One region of the Shewanella sp. SM69 genome, then DNA from elsewhere that is predicted to be linked to it. Evidence: predicted binding sites of a transcription regulator. Region 1 holds the regulator's gene; each other region holds the start of a gene.
What was found. Region 1 encodes ArgR, which controls arginine synthesis, uptake and breakdown. Its sites were predicted from a motif close to ANTGAATANNTATTCANT; they were not measured.

Region 1 (6,722 bases):
GCCATGTACTGCGTGATGGACTTGGGGAGTTTGGTGGCTATCAAGCCATTGGATTTAATGCCGAAACCGGCGTATATCGTGCGGCCTCTGAGAGTCGCAAGGATGGTCACGCCGCAGGCTATTAACACTAAGATAAATGCTAAGGTAAACTCAACACTGAGTGAACCTGACGTCATTGATTCGATTTAACTGATTGGCGAGACTTTAATGGTCTCGTCAATTTTTATGTTTAAGGGTCTGGGGTGGGATAATGCTCCGCTATTGGCATTATCATAAACAGATCAGAGCAAACTGTGCGTTAGTTAATGTCATTTTTAGGTAAAGTTGCGGATAATATTGCCGAAAATGAATTTAGAAAAAGGGTGATAACCAAATGGATATTCAAAATATGCCGCGTGAACAGTTGGGTGTGTGTGCAGAGGGGAACTTACACAGTGTCTATTTGATGTTTAATGCCAATGACAATGTCGAGTCGCAATTACGTCCCTGTCTTGCCAACGTTGCGCAGTATATTTATGAGCTGACAGATCAATATTCCGACAGTGCATTCAATGGTTTTGTTGGTATTGGTGCTAATTATTGGGATAGCCTCTATCCTACTGCTCGCCCAGAACTGCTTAAACCTTTCCCTGCGATGCAAGTGGGCAGTCGTGAAGCACCTGCAATTGAATATGATTTATTCGTGCATATTCGCAGTGATCGTTACGATATTCTGCATTTAGTGGCGAATGAAATCAGCCAAATGTTTGAAGATTTAGTGGAGTTAGTTGAAGAAGAGCGTGGCTTTAGATTTATGGATAGCCGTGATTTGACTGGTTTTGTCGATGGTACCGAAAACCCTAAGGGGCGCCACCGCCAGGAAGTGGCACTTGTGGGTGATGAGGATCCTGAGTTTAAGGGTGGCAGCTATATTCATGTGCAAAAATATGCCCATAACTTAAGTAAGTGGCATAGGTTACCAGTTAAAAAACAAGAAGATATTATCGGCCGTACTAAGCAAGATAATATCGAGTATGAATCTGAAGATAAGCCACTGACCAGCCATATCAAGCGCGTTAATCTTAAAGATGCCGATGGTAAGTCAATGGAGATCCTGCGTCAGAGTATGCCCTATGGTTCGCTGAAGGAGCAGGGATTAATGTTTATCTCTAACTGCCGCACGCCAGAACATTTTGAAAAGATGCTGCATAGCATGATGTTTGGTGATGGCGAAGGCAATCATGATCACTTGATGCATTTTACTAAGGCGATGACAGGTTCATCTTTCTTTGCCCCCGCACTGGATTTTATGCTGCAGTTCGACGAATAAGCTTTCTATAATCAAGCCGAATTAGTATCAATCGAGACGCACTTAAGCTAACGCCTAAGTGCGTTTTTTTATACTAATGCGCGGGAACCCATTTTTTGATATCGAGCTGCCATTGCAGGGCGGTGAAATCGATAAAGGCGCGCACTAGATTTTGCTGATAACTGCGGGACAAATATACCGCCCACAGGGTTTGGCCTGGTGTCGTAAATTCGGGTAGGACTTCTTTGAGCTGACCACTGGCAAGGTACTGGTTAGCTAAGTCACAGGGTAAACGCACTATGCCATGTCCACGTAGCGCCGCACTGACCAACACTCCCATATCGTTAGCCCTAAGATTCCCTGTAACTTTGACGTGCTCAGCTTGCAGTTCTTTTAGAAAAGGCCAGTTTTGTTGCGCTGAGTGTATGAGGCAGTTGTGGGCGAGCAGATCAATGGGTTCGAGGAGTGGCGTTGCGCTATCAAGATAGCTCGGCGCCGCGCAAAGTACCGCATCTATGGTCATCAAACGCCGAGCTATGAGATTCTCATCGGGTTGCTCGGTATAACGTAGCGCCACGTCGACTCGCTCATCTACCAATTGCGCAAAACTGTCCGACATCACCAGTTGAATGTTGACCTTAGGATGAATTTTAATAAAGCGATCGACGACATCAAACAGACTGTGCTGCCCTAGGCCAATAGGCGTAGCGATACGAATACTGCCTACCAGTTCACTGTTATGGCTGTGGGCACGGCTCTCCATGGCCGCAACTTCACTTAAGATCCGCTGGCAAAATTGTAGCGCTTCCTCACCCTGCAAAGTCAAGCTGGCGCTGCGCGTGGTGCGGTGTAATAAGCGTAAACTCAACCACTGCTCCACTTCTTGAATATGACGGGAAACCTGCAGGCGGCTGAGGTCTAAATGTTCGGCAGCTTTGGTAAAGCTGCCACAGTTTGCGACTTCGACGAAACTGCGTATTGCGGCAATTTTATCCACATTAGTATCCTATATTGAAACAATCATGCTCAATTATTGATGTTTATTAGGTGAAAAACTGCAAGTAAACTGGATCCAATGTAAATCATCTGAGTGGGACAATGAAATGAAAATCGCAATTTTAGGTGCAACGGGTTGGATTGGTGGTGCAATTTTAAAAGAAGCACAGAGTCGTGGACATCAAGTGACAGCATTAGTGCGTGATCCAAGCAAGTTATCCGTGGCTGACGTGGCAGTACGTGCCGTGGATTTAGAGCAGCCATTGGTCGCCGATACCTTTGCTGGCGTAGATGTCGTGATTGCCGCCGTTGGTGGCCGCGCCCAACAAAATCATGGTCTAGTGGCGAGTACGGTTCAGCATTTACTGGATGTGCTGCCTAACGCTAACGTGCCACGTTTATTGTGGGTCGGTGGTGCTGGGAGTTTAGAAGTGGCGCCGGGTGTGGCGCTGGTCTCTAGCCCAGATTTCCCTGCAGCATATAAAGATGAGGCGTTAGCTCAGGGTGAAGCTTTGCAGGTATTCCGTGCGGCGCAAACTGCAATCAATTGGACCTTTGTGAGCCCAGCCGCTGAAATTTATCCCGGTGAGAGTGAAGGCCCGTACCGTCTTGGTGGCGACAGCTTCTTTACCGATGCCAATGGTCGCAGCCGCATTTCTGTTACAGATTACGCAAAAGCCATGGTAGATGAAGCCGAAAAGGGCGCTCACCCAAACCAGCGCATCAGTGTGGCTTACTGATATCGTTATAGTTGAGTTAGATATTGTGAGTTAGATATTGTGCTGGAATGTGTAACGTAATCGGGACAATGGCCAAATAACCAGCGCTATATTGCACTTCAAAATGTACAGATAAAATAGAACAGGTCAGCTCACTGACCTGTTTTTTTATTCTGCGTAATTGAATAAAGATTTGATGGTTTCTAAGGTATCGGCGATATCTTGGATGCTCGATGGGCAAATGAAGATAGTGTCGTCACCGGCAATCGTACCCAAAATGCCTTCTGGTTTACCAATAGAATCCAATAAACGGGCAATAAGCTGCGCGGCACCTGGGCTAGTTCGCACGACGATCATAGCTTGGTTGTGATCGACGTCGAGTACCAAATTCTTCAGTGGGCTACCCGCGGTGGGTACGCCTAATTCGGCTGGTAAGCAATACACCATCTCTTGCTTAGCGTTGCGAGTCCGCACTGCGCCGAACTTGCTGAGCATGCGTGACACTTTTGATTGGTTAATATTACCAAAGCCTTCAGCTTGCAAGGCGGTGACGATTTCACTCTGAGAGCCAAAGCGCTCTTCTTTTAAAATCGACTTAAAAATTCTAACAAGGTCATCCTGATTCTTGGTCGTTTGCATAATATTATTATTCGTTATTCAAAAAAACAGGCCCATTTTGAATATTTTTAGAAAAATTGTCAACAAATAACCAGATTGGTTGAATAAAAATTCACTAAGTCACTGTGGTTAAGCGTTTGTGGTGTGCTCAAAAATACCAATTTGAGTAATTGTTCTACATTGCTTCTACGTTATTCCGGAATTCTTTTGTCCCACGACTAAGGGATAATTGAAATTGTTGTGACATTCCAGTAATGTGACGCCAACGCAAATTAGATCCATGTCACACATATCCGAGAAATAACGGAGATAACTATGAAAGTTGCTGTACTTGGTGCTGCTGGTGGTATCGGCCAGGCTCTTGCCCTACTGTTAAAAACTCAATTGCCTGCGGGTTCACAATTGTCTCTATATGATATCGCACCGGTAACTCCGGGTGTTGCGGTTGACTTGAGCCACATTCCAACTGCTGTTGAAATCAAAGGTTTTGCTGGTGAAGATCCAACGCCTGCCCTAGTGGGTGCTGACGTTGTTCTAATTTCTGCTGGTGTTGCACGTAAGCCTGGTATGGATCGTTCAGATCTGTTCAATATTAATGCGGGTATCGTTCGCAACCTGATCGAAAAAGTAGCGGCAACTTGCCCTACGGCTTTGGTTGGCATTATCACTAACCCAGTCAACACGACTGTAGCTATCGCTGCAGAAGTGATGAAAAAAGCGGGTGTTTATGATAAAAACCGTCTGTTCGGTATCACGACTCTAGACGTGATCCGCTCTGAAACTTTCATCGCCGAATTAAAAGGCCTGAACGTTGCTGACGTTAAAGTCAATGTGATCGGCGGCCACAGCGGCGTGACCATTCTGCCATTACTGTCTCAAGTTGAAGGCGCGACTTTCACTGACGAAGAAGTGGCAAGTCTGACGACTCGCATCCAAAACGCGGGTACAGAAGTGGTTGAAGCTAAAGCCGGTGGCGGAAGCGCGACTCTGTCTATGGGTCAAGCGGCTTGCCGTTTCGGTCTGTCTCTGGTTCGTGGTCTGCAAGGCGAAGCTAACATCGTTGAATGCGCCTATGTTGACGGCGGCAGCGAGCATGCTGAATTCTTCGCACAACCTGTGCTGTTAGGCAAAAACGGTATTGAAAAAGTACTGCCTTACGGTGAAGTGAGTGCATTCGAAGCTAACGCTCGTGATTCTATGTTAGATACGCTGAAAGGCGATATCAAACTAGGCGTTGATTTCGTTAAATAATATTTCGGATAATCTTTTTAGATTATGCCGAATTAAAAACGGAGCCATGAGCTCCGTTTTTTTATGCCTGGGTTTTACATTTTACCAAGCGAATTCAGTCGATCAGCGGCGCTTAGTGGGAATTTGGCAGTTATCATCGCAGCGGGCTTTGCCCGTCAGTAAATAGGAGATGCGGTATCTGTGTTTTGCGAATCTGAGATAGCACCAATCGGCCACAGTTTTAATCACGGGCAGGCGTAACAGTTGGATCCAGGCGCGCGTCCCTGTCAGTGCCCACGCTTTACAAGTGACATCTAACCCGAGTAACACTTCGCCCGTTGCGGTTTCGCCATGTAGAATCGTATTGGCGTAGTCTTTATTGATATGGCTGAAGCGCTCACTAAAGTCTGGCGCATTTAAATCCTCAAGCGCAATCAAGTTCTTCGGATCGCGCGCTTTCAGTTGACGCATTTCGGCGCTACATAATGGACAATTCCCATCGTAAAAAATCCGCAGTTCCATCGGTATTACCTCTGATGACTTGATCACAATACTTGAAGTGAGTACTCAAGCTTGGTTTTCTTCTACCCTATACGCAGAAGAAAGGGTTTTAGATCGAAGCGATTGTAGAACTGATCAGCCCCTCATTTGGCTTTTTGTTAGGTTAAATTCAAATGAGTGCAGTAACATCTTGGTTATTAATCAGTTTAACTTGATTGCTGATTTTTAAGTGAACAAGGTAAAGCCTGACAAATAACGACTCAAAAGGATAGGTATGACATCTCCCATCATAATTACAGGCGTGGGTAAACGCATAGGTTACGCCTTAGCCAAACATTTTCTCGCCCAAGGTCAGCGCGTGATTGGTACTTATCGCAGCCATTACGCTAGCATTGATGAGCTGAACGCCTTAGGTGCGACTCTGTATCCCTGCGATTTTTATGACGATGCCCAAGTGCAATCCTTAATTGATGAGTTAACTCAACAGCCTCAAGTTCGCACCATTATTCACAATGCCTCGGACTGGCTGCCTGATCCTGTGCTTACAAAGAATGAGTCTTTAAAGAGTACCACTTTTGCGCCGAGCCAAGTGCTGCAGCGCATGATGCAAGTGCATGTGAGCGTACCCTATCAGTTGAACTTGGCCTTAGAGGCGCAGCTACGTGCGGGTGCTGGCGATGAAATCGGCGGCAGTGATGTGATTCATATTACTGACTATGTGGCAGAGAAGGGCAGTCAGAAGCATATTGCCTATGCCGCCAGTAAAGCTGCGCTGCACAATATGACGCTATCCTTTGCCGCCAAGTTTGCGCCCGAGGTCAAAGTGAATTCGATTGCGCCAGCGATGATCCTATTTAATGTGGGTGATGATGCTGCCTATCAGCAAAAAACCTTAGCCAAAGCGCTGTTGCCGAAAGAGGCGGGGAATGAGGAAATTATCGACTTAGTGGAATATCTGCTGAATAGCCGCTACGTCACCGGTCGTTGCCATAATGTCGATGGTGGCCGGCATTTAAGGTAGAGAAGGTTCTAGAACGCCACTGCATGGCTCTAGATTCTAGAAGGAGCGAACGACTGCATGATCTATTTTGTTTCATACCAAATATGACATTTTCACCCTCCATAGTGGTCAGATGTAGGAGGTAGAATTCTTTAATAGAAAGAGTGCAGGAGCAGTTATGGAGCGACGCTCTGCTTTTTCTAGCAGCGTCGCGCCCTAGCTTCTAGTTTCTCGATCCTTCTTTTTCAAAACGTCAGTACGCGACTTGGGGTGATGATAAAGGGTAAAGGCACATCCCAATACTCGCAGGGTAAACTCGTCACTTGCTGACAGTCGTGGGCGTAACCCATAGGCAAAGGTTTACCCTTAA
Region 2 (6,722 bases), on a different contig from region 1:
GTGATCAATATGAAGCCTGAACTGATTGGCAATATCCATCAACAGATCCTTCACGGTGGTGTCACGGCCACGGTACTGGATGTGGTCGGCGGACTCACCGCATTTGCAGGGCTGGTCGCCAGCCGTGAAGATTGGACAATCGAAGAACTACAACAACGCCTCCAAACTTTAGGGACGATTGATATGCGCGTCGATTATCTGCGGCCGGGACGCGGTCTCACCTTCACGGGTACGGGCAGTGTCATTCGAGCAGGTAATCGAGTCTCTGTATGCCGCATGGAGTTGCATAATGAGCAAGGTACGCATATCGCTTTTGGAACAGGGACTTATATGGTGGGTTAGTGTTTAATTTTAGATAAGCATTTATCGTCTTAACGCTCAAAACTGACCAAGGTAAACATCTTGATTAGCAAGATGTTTACCCATATTCCCCCCGCCATTGACTCTCCTATCGAGATATCCTGTAACGAAAAGAACGTGACCCATCCCTTGAGTCAGCGGTCAGACAGACCTACAATCGCCACCTTGTTGTTCTTCGAAGATGTCTCATGCCAGATCTTGAATACCGCAAAGGAATCCTACTCGCCGTCAGTGCTTACTGTATGTGGGGTTTTGCGCCTTTATATTTCAAATTACTCAATCAAGTGTCCGCCACCGAAATCCTACTCCATAGGGTAATTTGGTCGTTCGTGTTTATGCTGATCATCATGCAGTTTATCGGCGGATTTTCTCGCCTACGCTTACTGTTTAAACAGCCTAAGCAGCTTATAGTTCTCGTCATCACCTCCATACTGATCGCCGCAAACTGGCTGTTATTTATCTGGGCGGTGAATAACGACCACATGCTCGATGCCAGTTTAGGCTACTTTATCAATCCTTTACTCAACGTCTTGCTCGGTATGTTATTTCTAGGTGAAAGATTGCGTAAGCTACAATGGTTCGCGGTCGCACTCGCGAGTACCGGCGTACTGCTCCAATTAATCTCCTTCGGCTCGATTCCCATCGTCTCACTGGCACTCGCGGGCACCTTTGGTTTCTATGCGCTACTGCGAAAAAAGGTCAATGTGGATGCTAAGGCCGGATTATTGGTCGAAACCGCAGTGTTATTACCGGTAGCGCTGATTTATCTCCTCGCAACCTTAGACACAGCCACAGCGAGCATGCTGACTAATGATTGGCAACTGAATCTGATGTTAATGGCGGCTGGGATAGTGACTACCATTCCTTTACTGTGTTTTGCAGGGGCAGCGGTACGTATTCCATTGTCTATGCTCGGCTTTTTCCAATATATTGGCCCGAGTATTATGTTTATCCTCGCGGTGAGTCTATTCAATGAGCCCTTCGATGCCGAAAAAGGCGTGACCTTCGGATTTATCTGGAGCGCGCTGCTCGTCTTTACCTTAGATATGGCCTATAAACGCAAAACGGCGTAAGCATTATCACACCGATAAACACAGTGGCAGAAGTGATGACATATGATGGTTACTTCTGTAATTGTGCTAAAAACTCACTCCCTTGCGGCACTGTTAGTAATAAACTGTAGCCTTTAGTCGTTGGCACTAACACTAACTGCGATTTATCTGTTATCGCCAAAAATGCCCTGCCTTTCCCCTGCAACTTAAACCAGCCTAATTGAAACCCTGGCATGCCTATGCCGTTCGTTTTAAAGCTCGGCGTTAAATCTGCCTCTTGTTGCAAATCGACTATGCGTGCCTCGGCGGGCAATAAATCCACGCGGGATAACTGCACTTTATAGAAGGGAACATCCAATGTGAGCTCTGTATCGGTTAACACTAATTCGGCGCTATTCGATTGATAGAAGACCCAAGAAAATCCGCCCATCATCACCAGCAATATACCTAAACTCGCTGACTTCGCTATCTTAGGCATATTTTTTAGCCATAACATCAGTAAGATACCCGCTAAACCGAGCAATAAGACGATAAAACTGAAGATAGAGGTTTGGGTTAAAGGGGCGAGTTCAAAAAATTGAGGACTCATTGGCAGTATCTCCCGTGCAGTGAAGCCTTAATCTGCCAATAAAGACATATTATGTCAATAAAAATGCCAGCGCTAATATGAGTACTAGGCTGGCATTGATTGGATTGATTTAGAACGGCTTAAAGATCGATCGCGAGAATTTTTGAGCGGCGTTGATAGTTATACAACTGCTTCTTCTTCTGTGGCAGTGCTTCAACATCTTCAATCACAAAACCATGCTCTAAGAACCAGTGAATGCTCCGAGTTGTCAATGCAAACAAGCGTGAATAACCACGGTTTCTGGCCTGATTGATAATGTTCTTCAGCAGTAAGCTCCCTCTGTCGGCATCGCGATAATCGGGATGCACCACTAAACAAGCAAACTCACCCGCATTGTCCTCTTCAAAAGGATAGAGCGCAGCGCAACCAATCACTAAACCATCACGTTCAATCAACATGAACTGTTCGATTTCAATCTCAAGCTGCTCACGACTACGACGCACCAGAATGCCTTGTTCCTCCAATGGACGGATAAGGTTCAACACACCGCCAATATCGGCGATCGACGCACAGCGTAAACGCTCAGCACTCTCAGTGACGATTTGTGTACCAATCCCTTCACGGGAAAACAGCTCTTGTAGCAAAGCACCATCTTCAAGGTAGCTAACTAAATGACAACGTGGCACACCATTGCGGCAAGCATCGATACTGGCTTTGAGAAACGCCATAGTACCAACACAAGCAGAACCTTGCTCGGCCAGCTTGTTCATGATGTTTTGCGCATCATTTGGCATCAACTCGGCAATCACATCGCCATTTCGATCGAGAATACCGTTCTGTGAGCTAAAGCCGATCATCTTGTCTGCTTTGAGCTTAATCGCCACTTGAGTCGCGATTTCCTCGGCGGTGAGATTAAAACTTTCACCAGTAACCGAAGCAGCAATCGGCCCCATCAATACGATGCAGTGATTATCTAACTGACGTTTTAAGCCTTGCACATCAATACGACGCACTTTGCCACTCAGGCAAAAATCCACACCATTATCCACACCCAGTGGTTGAGCAATCACAAAGTTGCCGCTCACTAAGTTAATTTGCGCACCTTGCATCGGCGTATTACTTAAACTCATGGATAAACGCGCTGTGATATCAAATTGCAGTGCACCCGCAACTTGCTTAATCACTTTGAGCGAATCTTCATCCGTGATACGCACACCGTCGTGGTAGGCAGGCGCAATACCGTTGGCGGCTAATGCTGCATCAATCTGCGGCCTAGCGCCATATACCAACACCACTTTGATCCCTAAACTGTGCAGCAGGGCGACATCATTTAAGATGGCGCGGAATTGATTTTGAGCCAAAGCTTCACCACCCAGCATGACCACAAAAGTTTTACCTCTGTGAGCATTAACATAGGGGGCAGAATGACGAAATCCATCAACCAGTTCAGTGGTACGCACGCGTTATTTACACCTCATTTTTGAGCTGGCAGCGTCACTATGACACACCAGGAATGAATCGCTAACTTTCGCGTATGGTATTGCATTTTAATTCAGATATAAAGAATTTATTCTCACCAAAGTGCAGATTTGATGATTTAAAGTGCTTAGAACCGCACTATTTTATATTTTCAGTAAGTGTTCACACTTTTTTAACTTCACAGGGGATGATTCAGCGGCTTAAGTTTGCGAGGCAATTATCTCAACTTGATGACTAGCCACTAAAAAAATGCAAAAAAAAGCCCCTTAAATAAGGGGCTTTTCTCGAAACACTAACCAAGGATTACTTGATTTTTGCTTCTTTGTAGATAACGTGCTGACGAATAACTGGATCAAATTTTTTGATTTCCATTTTTTCAGGCATGTTACGCTTGTTTTTTTCAGTTGTGTAGAAGTGACCAGTTTTAGCTGTAGAAACTAATTTGATCTTCTCACGATTACCTTTAGCTTTAGCCATGATCTATTATACCTTCTCGCCACGAGCACGAAGTTCAGCAACAACAACTTCGATACCTTTTTTGTCGATCAGACGAATACCTTTAGTAGATACACGTAACTGTACGAAACGCTTTTCTTCTTCTAACCAAAAACGGTGGTTTTGTAGGTTAGGTAAAAAACGACGACGGGTCGCGTTTTTTGCGTGCGAACGGTTGTTACCAACCATCGGCTTCTTGCCAGTAACTTGGCATACTCTTGACATGTCAATCTTCTCCAAAAACAATTTTAACGCTCGAGCATTAATGTGCCTCGTATGGCCGTCGCCCGAGGCACAAAGAGGGCGCATTTTATACACGATCACAGAGTGAAGATCAAGTGTTAGATTAATTAATCCAGCCTCGTTCTGCAAAAGAAACTATCTCTCGATCACCTACAACCATATGGTCCAATAAGGATACGTCTATGGTTGCTAACGCATTTTTTAATCGCTCAGTTATTCGTCGGTCAGCCTGACTGGGCTCGGCAATACCAGACGGATGATTATGACAAACTATAACTGCTGCGGCCTTTTTCTCCAGCACTAAGCTCACCACTTCACGTGGGTACACTGAGGCTGAGTCTATTGTACCGCGGAATAATTCGACAAATTGAATCACTCTATGCTGGCTATCCAGCAGTAAAACTGCGAACACTTCATAGGAGCGATCGGCCAATTGTCGCATTAAATAGTCCCGAGTTAAATCGGGATTTGTCAAAACCTGACCTCTTTGCAGATTTTCCTGCGCTACACGCCGCGCTAATTCGGCCGCAGCTTGAAGCTGGGCGTATTTTACAGGTCCTACGCCCGGAAGTCGACACACCTGATTTCTTGGGGCACAGAGCAGGTTTCTGAGGCCGCCAAACTCGCAAATAAGCGACCTAGCAAGGTCAACCGCGTTTAATCCAGCTAAACCGTTACGCAGCAATACTGCCAGTAATTCAGCATCCGAGAGATGCGCAGCTCCTTTTTGTAACAGTTTATCTCTGGGACCTTCGCCCTCAGGCCAATCTTTAATCCCCATGTGACCTCCCTGTCATCTCACATATTTTCACTTTACTGAGTATGGACGAGATTTTTTGAACTGGGATAGTCACTAAAATTCACCACTTTGTGATATTGTTGCCGGCATTATTTCTATCTCGGATGATGTCTGTGAGTCTGACAAATAAAAACGTCCTGCTGGGCATTGGCGGCGGTATTGCGGCCTATAAAAGTGCTGATTTAGTACGTCGCTTGAAAGAGCGTGGTTTTGATGTGCGCGTGGTGATGAGCCAAAGTGCGATGGAGTTTATTACGCCTCTGACGCTGCAAGCGTTGTCTGGACATCCAGTGGCATCTAGCTTGCTCGACCCCGCAGCAGAAGCAGCCATGGGCCATATAGAACTTGCTCGTTGGGCAGATCTCGTCATCATAGCCCCTGCAACCGCAAACCTATTGGCGCGGATTAATGCAGGCATGGCCGATGAGCTAATCACCACCACATGTCTTGCCACTGAGGCGCCAATTGCCCTGTGTCCAGCAATGAATCAGCAGATGTACCGCAATCTGGCTACGCAGGCGAATTTAGCTAGCCTAGCATCACGTGGTTTGACACTTTGGGGACCCGCCAGTGGCAGTCAGGCCTGTGGTGAAGAGGGTCCAGGACGCATGCTCGAACCGCTAGAAATTGCCGAGCTAGCCAGTGATTTTTTTGCAACAAAAGAAGTCTCTGCGCAGCCTCTTGCAGGCCAGTCGGTGCTGATTACCGCCGGACCAACCCGTGAAGCAATTGATCCCGTCAGATACATTTCAAATCACAGTTCTGGAAAAATGGGCTTTGCACTCGCCAAAGCCGCGGCAGATATGGGTGCAACAGTCACCTTAGTCTCAGGCCCCGTAAATCTCAGCACCCCAGAAGGCGTGACACGGATTGATGTTGAATCGGCGCAAAATATGCTCGATGCTGTTATGGATAACGTTGATAAAAAAGATATTTTTATTGGCTGCGCCGCCGTTGCAGACTACCGCATTAGTGATATTGCTACCTGTAAGATCAAAAAATCGACCGAAGAAATGCAACTTGCGCTGGTGAGGAATCCTGATATCTTAGCCACGGTTGCGAGCTTACCTAACCGTCCTTTTGTGGTGGGATTTGCCGCCGAAACCCATGATGTAGAAGCCTATGCGCGCGATAAGCTCAAACGTAAAAACTTGAACATGATCGCCGCAAACGACGTTTCCATTGCTGGCCTAGGCTTTAATGCCGATGCTAATGCCCTGCGTGTTTTCTGGCCGCACGGCAGTCAAGATTTGCCTGCTACTGACAAACTCACGTTGGCACGGCAATTACTTTCGTTGATAGTGAAAGAAAAAACAAATACATGAAAACACCGATTGAATTAAAAATTCTCGACTCCCGTATCGGCTCAGAATTTCCCTTGCCCGCTTACGCCACCGCAGGCAGTGCAGGCATGGATCTTCGCGCCATGATAGACACGGCTTTAACCATAGCACCGGGTGAAACTGTGCTCATTCCCACGGGGATTGCTATTCATGTGGCCGACCCAGGACTTGCTGCGGTGATTTTACCGCGCTCAGGCCTTGGCCATAAACACGGTATCGTACTGGGGAATCTAGTCGGACTCATAGATTCAGATTACCAAGGCCCCTTAATGGTATCTTGTTGGAATCGTGGTGACAGTCCATTCACCTTAGAAATGGGCGATCGTCTCGCGCAACTGGTGTTTGTTCCTGTGGTACAAGCACAATTCAAACTCGTTGATGAG
Region 3 (6,722 bases), on a different contig from region 1:
GTTTAGGGATCAATCTAGCGGGTGGTTCTGGTGATGCGGATATTTATGTCAGCCAAGGGCAAAAACCGACGACAACAAGCTACCAATGCCGCCCCTATCAAAATGGCAACAATGAGAGCTGTAATTTCACCACACCTACGGCGGGTCGGTGGTATGTGATGGTGCAAGGCTATAATAATTACGCCAATGCCCAACTGACAGCCAGCTATAACCTGAATGGCGGCGGAAGCTGCACCGATGCAAACTGCTTAACCAATGGCGTACCTGTCACGAATTTAAGCGGGGCAACGGCAACAGAGAAACTGTATAAGATAGTGGTTCCAGCCAATAGCCAACTCAACATTGCCACCAGTGGCGGAACTGGAGATGTAGACCTGTATGTTAAAGCAGGCACTACCCCAACGACCACCAGCTATGATTGCCGCCCCTATAAAAACGGGAACAATGAAAGCTGTTCGATTTCCGTGACTCAAGCGGGAACTTACCATGTGATGTTACGCGCTTATTCGAGCTACTCGGGACTACAACTGAGTGCAAGCTACTAACTCATTGACCAAACCATACAATAAAGTTTAAATAAAAATAAGCCCACTAAGATAACAACTTAGCGGGCTTCTTTATGGAATTAGCAGTGTGTAGTCTCACTAAATAACGTTAAAAGCTTGGGGATTTGGCGAGAATAATTGTCGGTTTCGCTTCAATTTGCAGACGCTCAATCACAGCGGCAAGCTTTTCAACACTAAGACGAATTGGGGCTGGCATACTGGCAAATTCGATACTTAACAGCAGGTTTTTCACTTCGAGTCCTAATTCTGTATCACCTTGAATACTCAGCTTACGCTGGAAGAATAGCGTGTCGGGATCTTCCTTCGCCGCCGCCACTAACACTAGCTCAGCAGAGTTGGCACTGAAGGTCACCTGCGCATTGGTGAGCTCTCTGACTTGCCACTTGCCATTAAAACTGACTTCGAAGGCTAAGTTTATATCTTCCACTCGAATCGCGACCCATTTATCCGTCAAAAATCCAAGCTCATCGCCAGCAGCTTGCTCGGCAAGTAAGAGTTCAAGCAATTGGCTGATGGCTTTTGCTTTGAGGCTAAACGGCATCTTAGCAAGGGGAAAGCCGATGGCTTTTGGGGTGAACTCTAAAAGTTGCTGAGCAAATTTTGCGAAAAAAACAGCGGACATAGCGGGAACCCTACAAGAATAAAACATGATATATCCCAGTTTATCGGGATTTTATGATCTTAAACCTGTTTTAAATCAATTCATCGCCATTCAATCTTACCTACACTCAGCGGCTATCATTTTATCGGGAGCATCACTATGGAGCTGTTGTGTCCAGCAGGAAATCTGGCCTCGCTAAAGTCGGCATTACATGCCGGAGCCGACGCTGTGTATCTAGGGTTAAAAGACGACACCAACGCGCGCTCGTTTGCAGGATTAAACTTCACCCCCGCAAAATTGCAAGAAGCCACTGAGTTGACGCAAAAGCACGGCAAAAAAATCTTTTTAACCTTAAATACTTTTCCAAAGCCCGGTGAAGAGCATCGTTGGTATCAGGCTATCGATTTAGCGGCAAAACTGGGTATGGATGCATTAATTGTCGCCGATCTTTCTTTACTCGATTATGCCCATAGGCACTATCCAAACCTGCCACTGCATTTATCGGTGCAGGCCAGTGCAACCAATCTGGGTGCGCTGAGCTTTTATAAGGAAGCCTTTAACATCGCCCGAGTAGTATTGCCACGGGTGTTATCCATGAAACAAGTACGGGATCTTGCTAAAGTCAGCCCAGTGGATTTGGAAGTATTCGCCTTTGGTAGTCTGTGCATTATGGCCGAAGGGCGTTGCCAGCTGTCATCCTATGTAACGGGCCAATCGCCCAACACAGGTGGATCTTGTTCACCAGCAAAACACGTACGCTGGCAAGAAGAAGGGCAGAACAGATTAACCCGGCTCAACGATGTGTTAATTGATAAATCGGCCCTCGACGAACAAATGGGTTATCCCGTGGTATGCAAAGGCCGTTACATCACAGCAGATCAAGATTCGCCGCAATATTTACTCGAATCACCAACCAGTTTGAATACCTTAAGCTTACTTCCAGAGCTAGCCAAGGCGGGCATAGTGTCGCTGAAAATCGAAGGACGTCAACGCAGCCCCGCCTATGTTGAACAAGTCACTCGAGTATGGCGTCAAGCCATAGACACCTATCTAAATAATCCAGCGCTGTACTCACAAAGCCAAAATCAACCCCATTGGGAACAAGCCCTAGCGAAAGTATCCGAGGGTCAGATCACTACGCTTGGCGCCTACGAGCGCGATTGGCAATAAAAGGTAAATAGAGAGCAAGATTGACAAAGGACACCTTATGAAGATTTCCCTAGGACCACTGTTATATTGCTGGCAGAAACAGCAAGTCGCTGACTTTTACCAGCAAGTCGCCGCCAGTCAAATTCCCTTAGTGTATTTAGGTGAGGCGGTTTGTAGCCGCAGACGCGAACTCAAGTGGGGCGATTATCTGGAGCTGGCGCAAATGCTCAAGCAGGCGGGTAAAGAAGTCGTGCTTTCGACGCTGGCCTTAATCGAAGCGCCATCTGAATATACTGAGCTCAAACGCCAGGTCGATAACGGTGAGTTTATCGTCGAAGCAAACGATATGGCGGCAGTGTATCTTGCCAAAGAGCGTAAGTTACCCTTTGTCTGCGGCGCGAGTATCAATAACTACAATCGTGCTAGTTTAGACATTTTGCAGCGGTTTGGAATGCAAAGATTTGTCATGCCAGTGGAGCTATCTAAGGCTTGGTTACAACAAGTAATTCAAGAGCAGCCATCATTTGAGGTGGAAGTGCTCGGCCACGGCTATTTACCACTCGCCCATTCGGCGCGCTGCTTTACCGCTAGGCACAAACAGCTCACGAAAGATCATTGCGAAACGGTATGCCGTGAATACAGTAAAGGACTACTCGCGCAAACCCAAGAGCAGCAACCTTTACTCAGGCTCAATGGAATTCAAACCCAATCCGCTAGCTGTTTAGATTTACGCAGTGAAATAGCGGCAATGACACAAATAGGGGTCGATGTGTTTCGAGTATCACCCAGTAGTCTTGACTGCATCACTAAAGCCAATACTTTGGTCGATACGATTCAAGCGACTAAAAATGTTCAGGATTTTTCGATGAATAGCAATCTTGGTATAACCCAGTGCAACGGTTATTGGTTTGGTGAAGCGGGCCTTGCTGTGCATGTGAATCCATAGCCTAGAGCTGAAGATAAGTCTAAATTCAAAGATAACTCAGCCAATGATTTTGGGATCTTGGCTGAAGTTTAACTGGCTAAAAAGCAGCACACTTGTCCAGCACAATAAACTTCCCAGTCCAATCCATTCTAGTAGGGCTGGCCACCACAAAGTAGGACGCGGCAGTTGCAATACCATCTCCTGATAAAACGGTCTATCGCCTTCGGTCAAACCTAAATTGAGCTGTGGTGCATACAGAAACGTCAACATGCTACATAAGACTATTAACGCCAACAACCCAGTCCAACGGCCAAAGTTAGACTTGCCGAAACAGACCAAGGCTAAATAGAAGATCGCACTCAAACTCCCCAGATAGAAAAACCATTTCAGCCCAAGAACATGCAAGTGATACACGTTCACCGGAAATAATCCCACGCTCGCTAAAGCCAGAAAAGTGAGAGCCAAACTGATAAAGAAAGGGTATCCCCAGCAAGAAGTCACCTGCTGCAAAGAAGACAAACAATAGAAAACGAGGCTTAAACTGCCAAAAAACAACCCACCGTTGAGAATGACAGCGAAAGACGAATGACCATAAGTCCCTAATTCACTTAGGGTGTGATTCAAAAAATTGAAGCGATGGAATTCAGAATCATCGAACCCCAAAACAGTAATAACAATGCCAATTAAAAGCCCAAAGATCCCCAAAAAACCAAACTTAATGGCCAGTGTTGAGCCGCCTTTAATCGTAACCTTCTGTACTTTTGCGATCATGAATACTAGAGCTGGATGGGAGTAATACTAACTTACATGGAAATGAGAAGATTTAAAGCGGCGGGTATCCGCTTTATGAATAATATTTTTACTTTCATCGTTATTTGCGACTTTTTAGTCAATCACAAAAGCATCAAGATAATGGAGAAGGTCACTTTTAGAGATAGGTCGATTTAAAGGCTTATCGCATAAAAATGTGTCCTAGTGCCCAAGACTCCTTAACATTACCGCGATATGCACAACAGGTTCTCGTCAACGCTATATAGCCAGAGTTATCTCTATTGCACTTTCAAATCGAACAGAAAACCAGCCAACATGGCAGTAGCGCTAAAGTTGCTGATGTTTTTTTGTGCAGAAATAACATCTAGATAGTTTCACACACATCAGTAAACAAGTAATTAACCAGTCGTTAACCAACCTAAGGTAATTGATGGTAAGACCATGTTTAATAATGCTTTTACAGTAATGCAAGCCAATATAGCCACTCTTAATTTATCGACAACTGAAGTAAAATAACTATGCTGTTTTGCTGCTTATATCAAACTAACTAGCGAATCGTTTTACATAGAGAAGCTAAGCGAGTAATCTTCCCCATTCTCGTTTTTGAGTTGAATTTAAATGCACCTTAATTAGCGTCGACAGCTTGTTACGTGCGGCTATTTATTCAAATTTACCATGTACGACTCGTACTTTAAGGTGTACAACATTGGCTACTGAAAATAAAAACCGAAACATTAAGACGATACTCACCTTTATCGTCCCTTCGCTGATTGGTCTGTTGTTATTTATGACCCCTATCAGCTACAACGATGCGATCACAATTCCTATCGCTATCATATCTAAAGCACTGCAAGGCGCATTGAGCGGTGTGCTAACCCTCATAGTGACTATTATTGTTGTGACTACGGCGCTGGCCTCTTTGCTGTCAAAAGTGTTTAAGCCCACATTCGTTACACAAAATCACTTCCTTAATGGTTTATTGAATGTCAGCCCTATGTGGTTGACGACTCGGATCTTAGGTGCAGTGTTTATCGTACTGACTTACTTAGGTTTAGGTCCAGAGATCATCAACTCCTCGAGCACTGGCGCATTAGTCTTAAACGACTTATTACCTGTGTTGTTTTCGGTATTTATCTTTGCGGGTATGTTACTGCCGCTGCTGCTGAACTTCGGCCTACTCGAGCTCTTTGGCACACTCTTAACGAAAGTCATGCGTCCCGTGTTCAATCTACCGGGTCGTAGTGCTATCGATTGTATGGCCTCATGGTTAGGTGATGGCAGTGTCGGCATTTTGCTGACCAGCAAACAATACGAAGCCCGTTTTTATACCCAGAGAGAAGCCGCAGTTATTGGTACAACCTTCTCGGCGGTATCGATTACCTTCAGCTTAGTGGTGATCTCTCAAGTTAAGTTAGAGCATATGTTTGTGCCCTTTTATTTGACTGTGTGCCTCGCGGGTTTTGCCGCCGCTGTGATTGTGCCTAAGTTGCCACCATTATCGTGGAAGAAAGACAACTACATAGATGACACACCACGCATGCCAGATGATGAGCTGATCCCAGCTGGACATGGCGCCTTATCTTGGGGCTTTGATAAAGCCTTAGAAAAAGCCGCCAGTGCTGGTGGCATAAAAGCGGTCTTAAATGAAGGTATTAAAAACGTTGTCGATATGGTGTTTGGTATTATTCCTGTGGTAATGGCCATTGGTACGCTGGCACTGATTATTGCCGAGCACACGCCCATATTTAACTATTTGGGTATGCCGTTTATTCCATTACTCGAATTACTGCATATTCCAGAAGCCACTGAAGCCTCTAAAACAATCGTGGTCGGTTTTGCGGATATGTTTATTCCGTCAATCCTTGCCAGCTCAATTGAATCAGATATGACCCGCTTTGTAATTGCAGCCTTATCTGTGACTCAGTTGATCTATATGAGTGAAGTCGGTGCACTGCTTATCGGCAGTAAAATTCCCGTCAACTTCGTTGAGCTTTTCGTGGTGTTTATTCTACGCACCTTAGTGACACTACCTGTTATCGCAGGTGTAGCCCATTTATTGTTCTAACATTACGCTAGTTTGGGCCTAACGTAGGTTTTAATGTAAGTCCAACAAGCGTTCCAAAAAAGGGGAGTCAGATTAACTGACTCCCCTTTTTGCACTAACTCATACACGAACTGGCTGATTTGATTATATAGCGTGACTTAATCGTACAATCTCCACTCGACACCACACAACTCACTTTTGGACAAAAATGAGTTAGGTTATTAACTCTAACTGATGAGTTTCGGATTACCATTTCTATGGAGATAATGCCCCGGTTTGGAGCCGCGAAGCGGAGGGAAATCGGTCGCTGTGCAGCCGATTGCTAGCGCAATCTTTCATTACTTAACCCTACCTCTCGAAGTAATAGCCTGCCAAGCGAGGTAATTTTGTAGCCCTTAGTTTTCAGCTTAACCCCTCGACTCGACGTATCCATGTCAATGTCTTTTTCTAGCAAACCCAGGGATGCAAGATGCTCCTTATAGCTATTCTGCAGTGTAGATTTGTCGAGTACTGGCTGAGATGACCCAAGATGTGCTGCAACTGGATTAAGTATGTGATCATGCTTCTCTCGAAACTCCGTATCACCACCCATTACGCGATTTAAATAAAATCTCAGCCAAATAATTTCAATATCATTCAGCTCTCCGAGAATACGAAGTAAATGCT

Region 2: argA (amino-acid N-acetyltransferase) is a predicted target of ArgR. The motif match lies at 3,520-3,537, and genes of this name have one in related genera.
Region 3: L5M37_RS06460 (YjiH family protein) is a predicted target of ArgR. The motif match lies at 4,620-4,637, and genes of this name have one in related genera.

The regions. Positions count from the first base shown of each region.
Region 1 covers NZ_JAKKRV010000004.1:262,512-269,233, reverse strand. Annotated here, with positions in the region: gene ggt (gamma-glutamyltransferase) at 1-125, shown strand, start outside; gene L5M37_RS08590 (Dyp-type peroxidase) at 374-1,309, shown strand; gene L5M37_RS08585 (LysR family transcriptional regulator) at 1,383-2,285, opposite strand; gene L5M37_RS08580 (NAD(P)-dependent oxidoreductase) at 2,392-3,024, shown strand; gene argR (transcriptional regulator ArgR) at 3,172-3,642, opposite strand; gene mdh (malate dehydrogenase) at 3,937-4,872, shown strand; gene L5M37_RS08565 (thiol-disulfide oxidoreductase DCC family protein) at 4,975-5,373, opposite strand; gene folM (dihydromonapterin reductase) at 5,627-6,373, shown strand; gene L5M37_RS08555 (5-formyltetrahydrofolate cyclo-ligase) at 6,598-6,722, opposite strand, start outside.
Region 2 covers NZ_JAKKRV010000017.1:76,653-83,374, reverse strand. Annotated here, with positions in the region: gene L5M37_RS19385 (thioesterase family protein) at 1-342, shown strand, start outside; gene rarD (EamA family transporter RarD) at 549-1,433, shown strand; gene L5M37_RS19375 (PH domain-containing protein) at 1,483-2,001, opposite strand; gene argA (amino-acid N-acetyltransferase) at 2,121-3,440, opposite strand; gene rpmG (50S ribosomal protein L33) at 3,763-3,936, opposite strand; gene rpmB (50S ribosomal protein L28) at 3,943-4,179, opposite strand; gene radC (RadC family protein) at 4,301-4,978, opposite strand; gene coaBC (bifunctional phosphopantothenoylcysteine decarboxylase/phosphopantothenate--cysteine ligase CoaBC) at 5,101-6,321, shown strand; gene dut (dUTP diphosphatase) at 6,318-6,722, shown strand, end outside.
Region 3 covers NZ_JAKKRV010000003.1:124,048-130,769, reverse strand. Annotated here, with positions in the region: gene L5M37_RS06485 (S8 family peptidase) at 1-545, shown strand, start outside; gene L5M37_RS06480 (SCP2 domain-containing protein) at 655-1,188, opposite strand; gene L5M37_RS06475 (peptidase U32 family protein) at 1,327-2,337, shown strand; gene L5M37_RS06470 (U32 family peptidase) at 2,375-3,262, shown strand; gene L5M37_RS06465 (hypothetical protein) at 3,299-4,012, opposite strand; gene L5M37_RS06460 (YjiH family protein) at 4,719-6,077, shown strand; gene L5M37_RS06455 (hypothetical protein) at 6,379-6,722, opposite strand, start outside.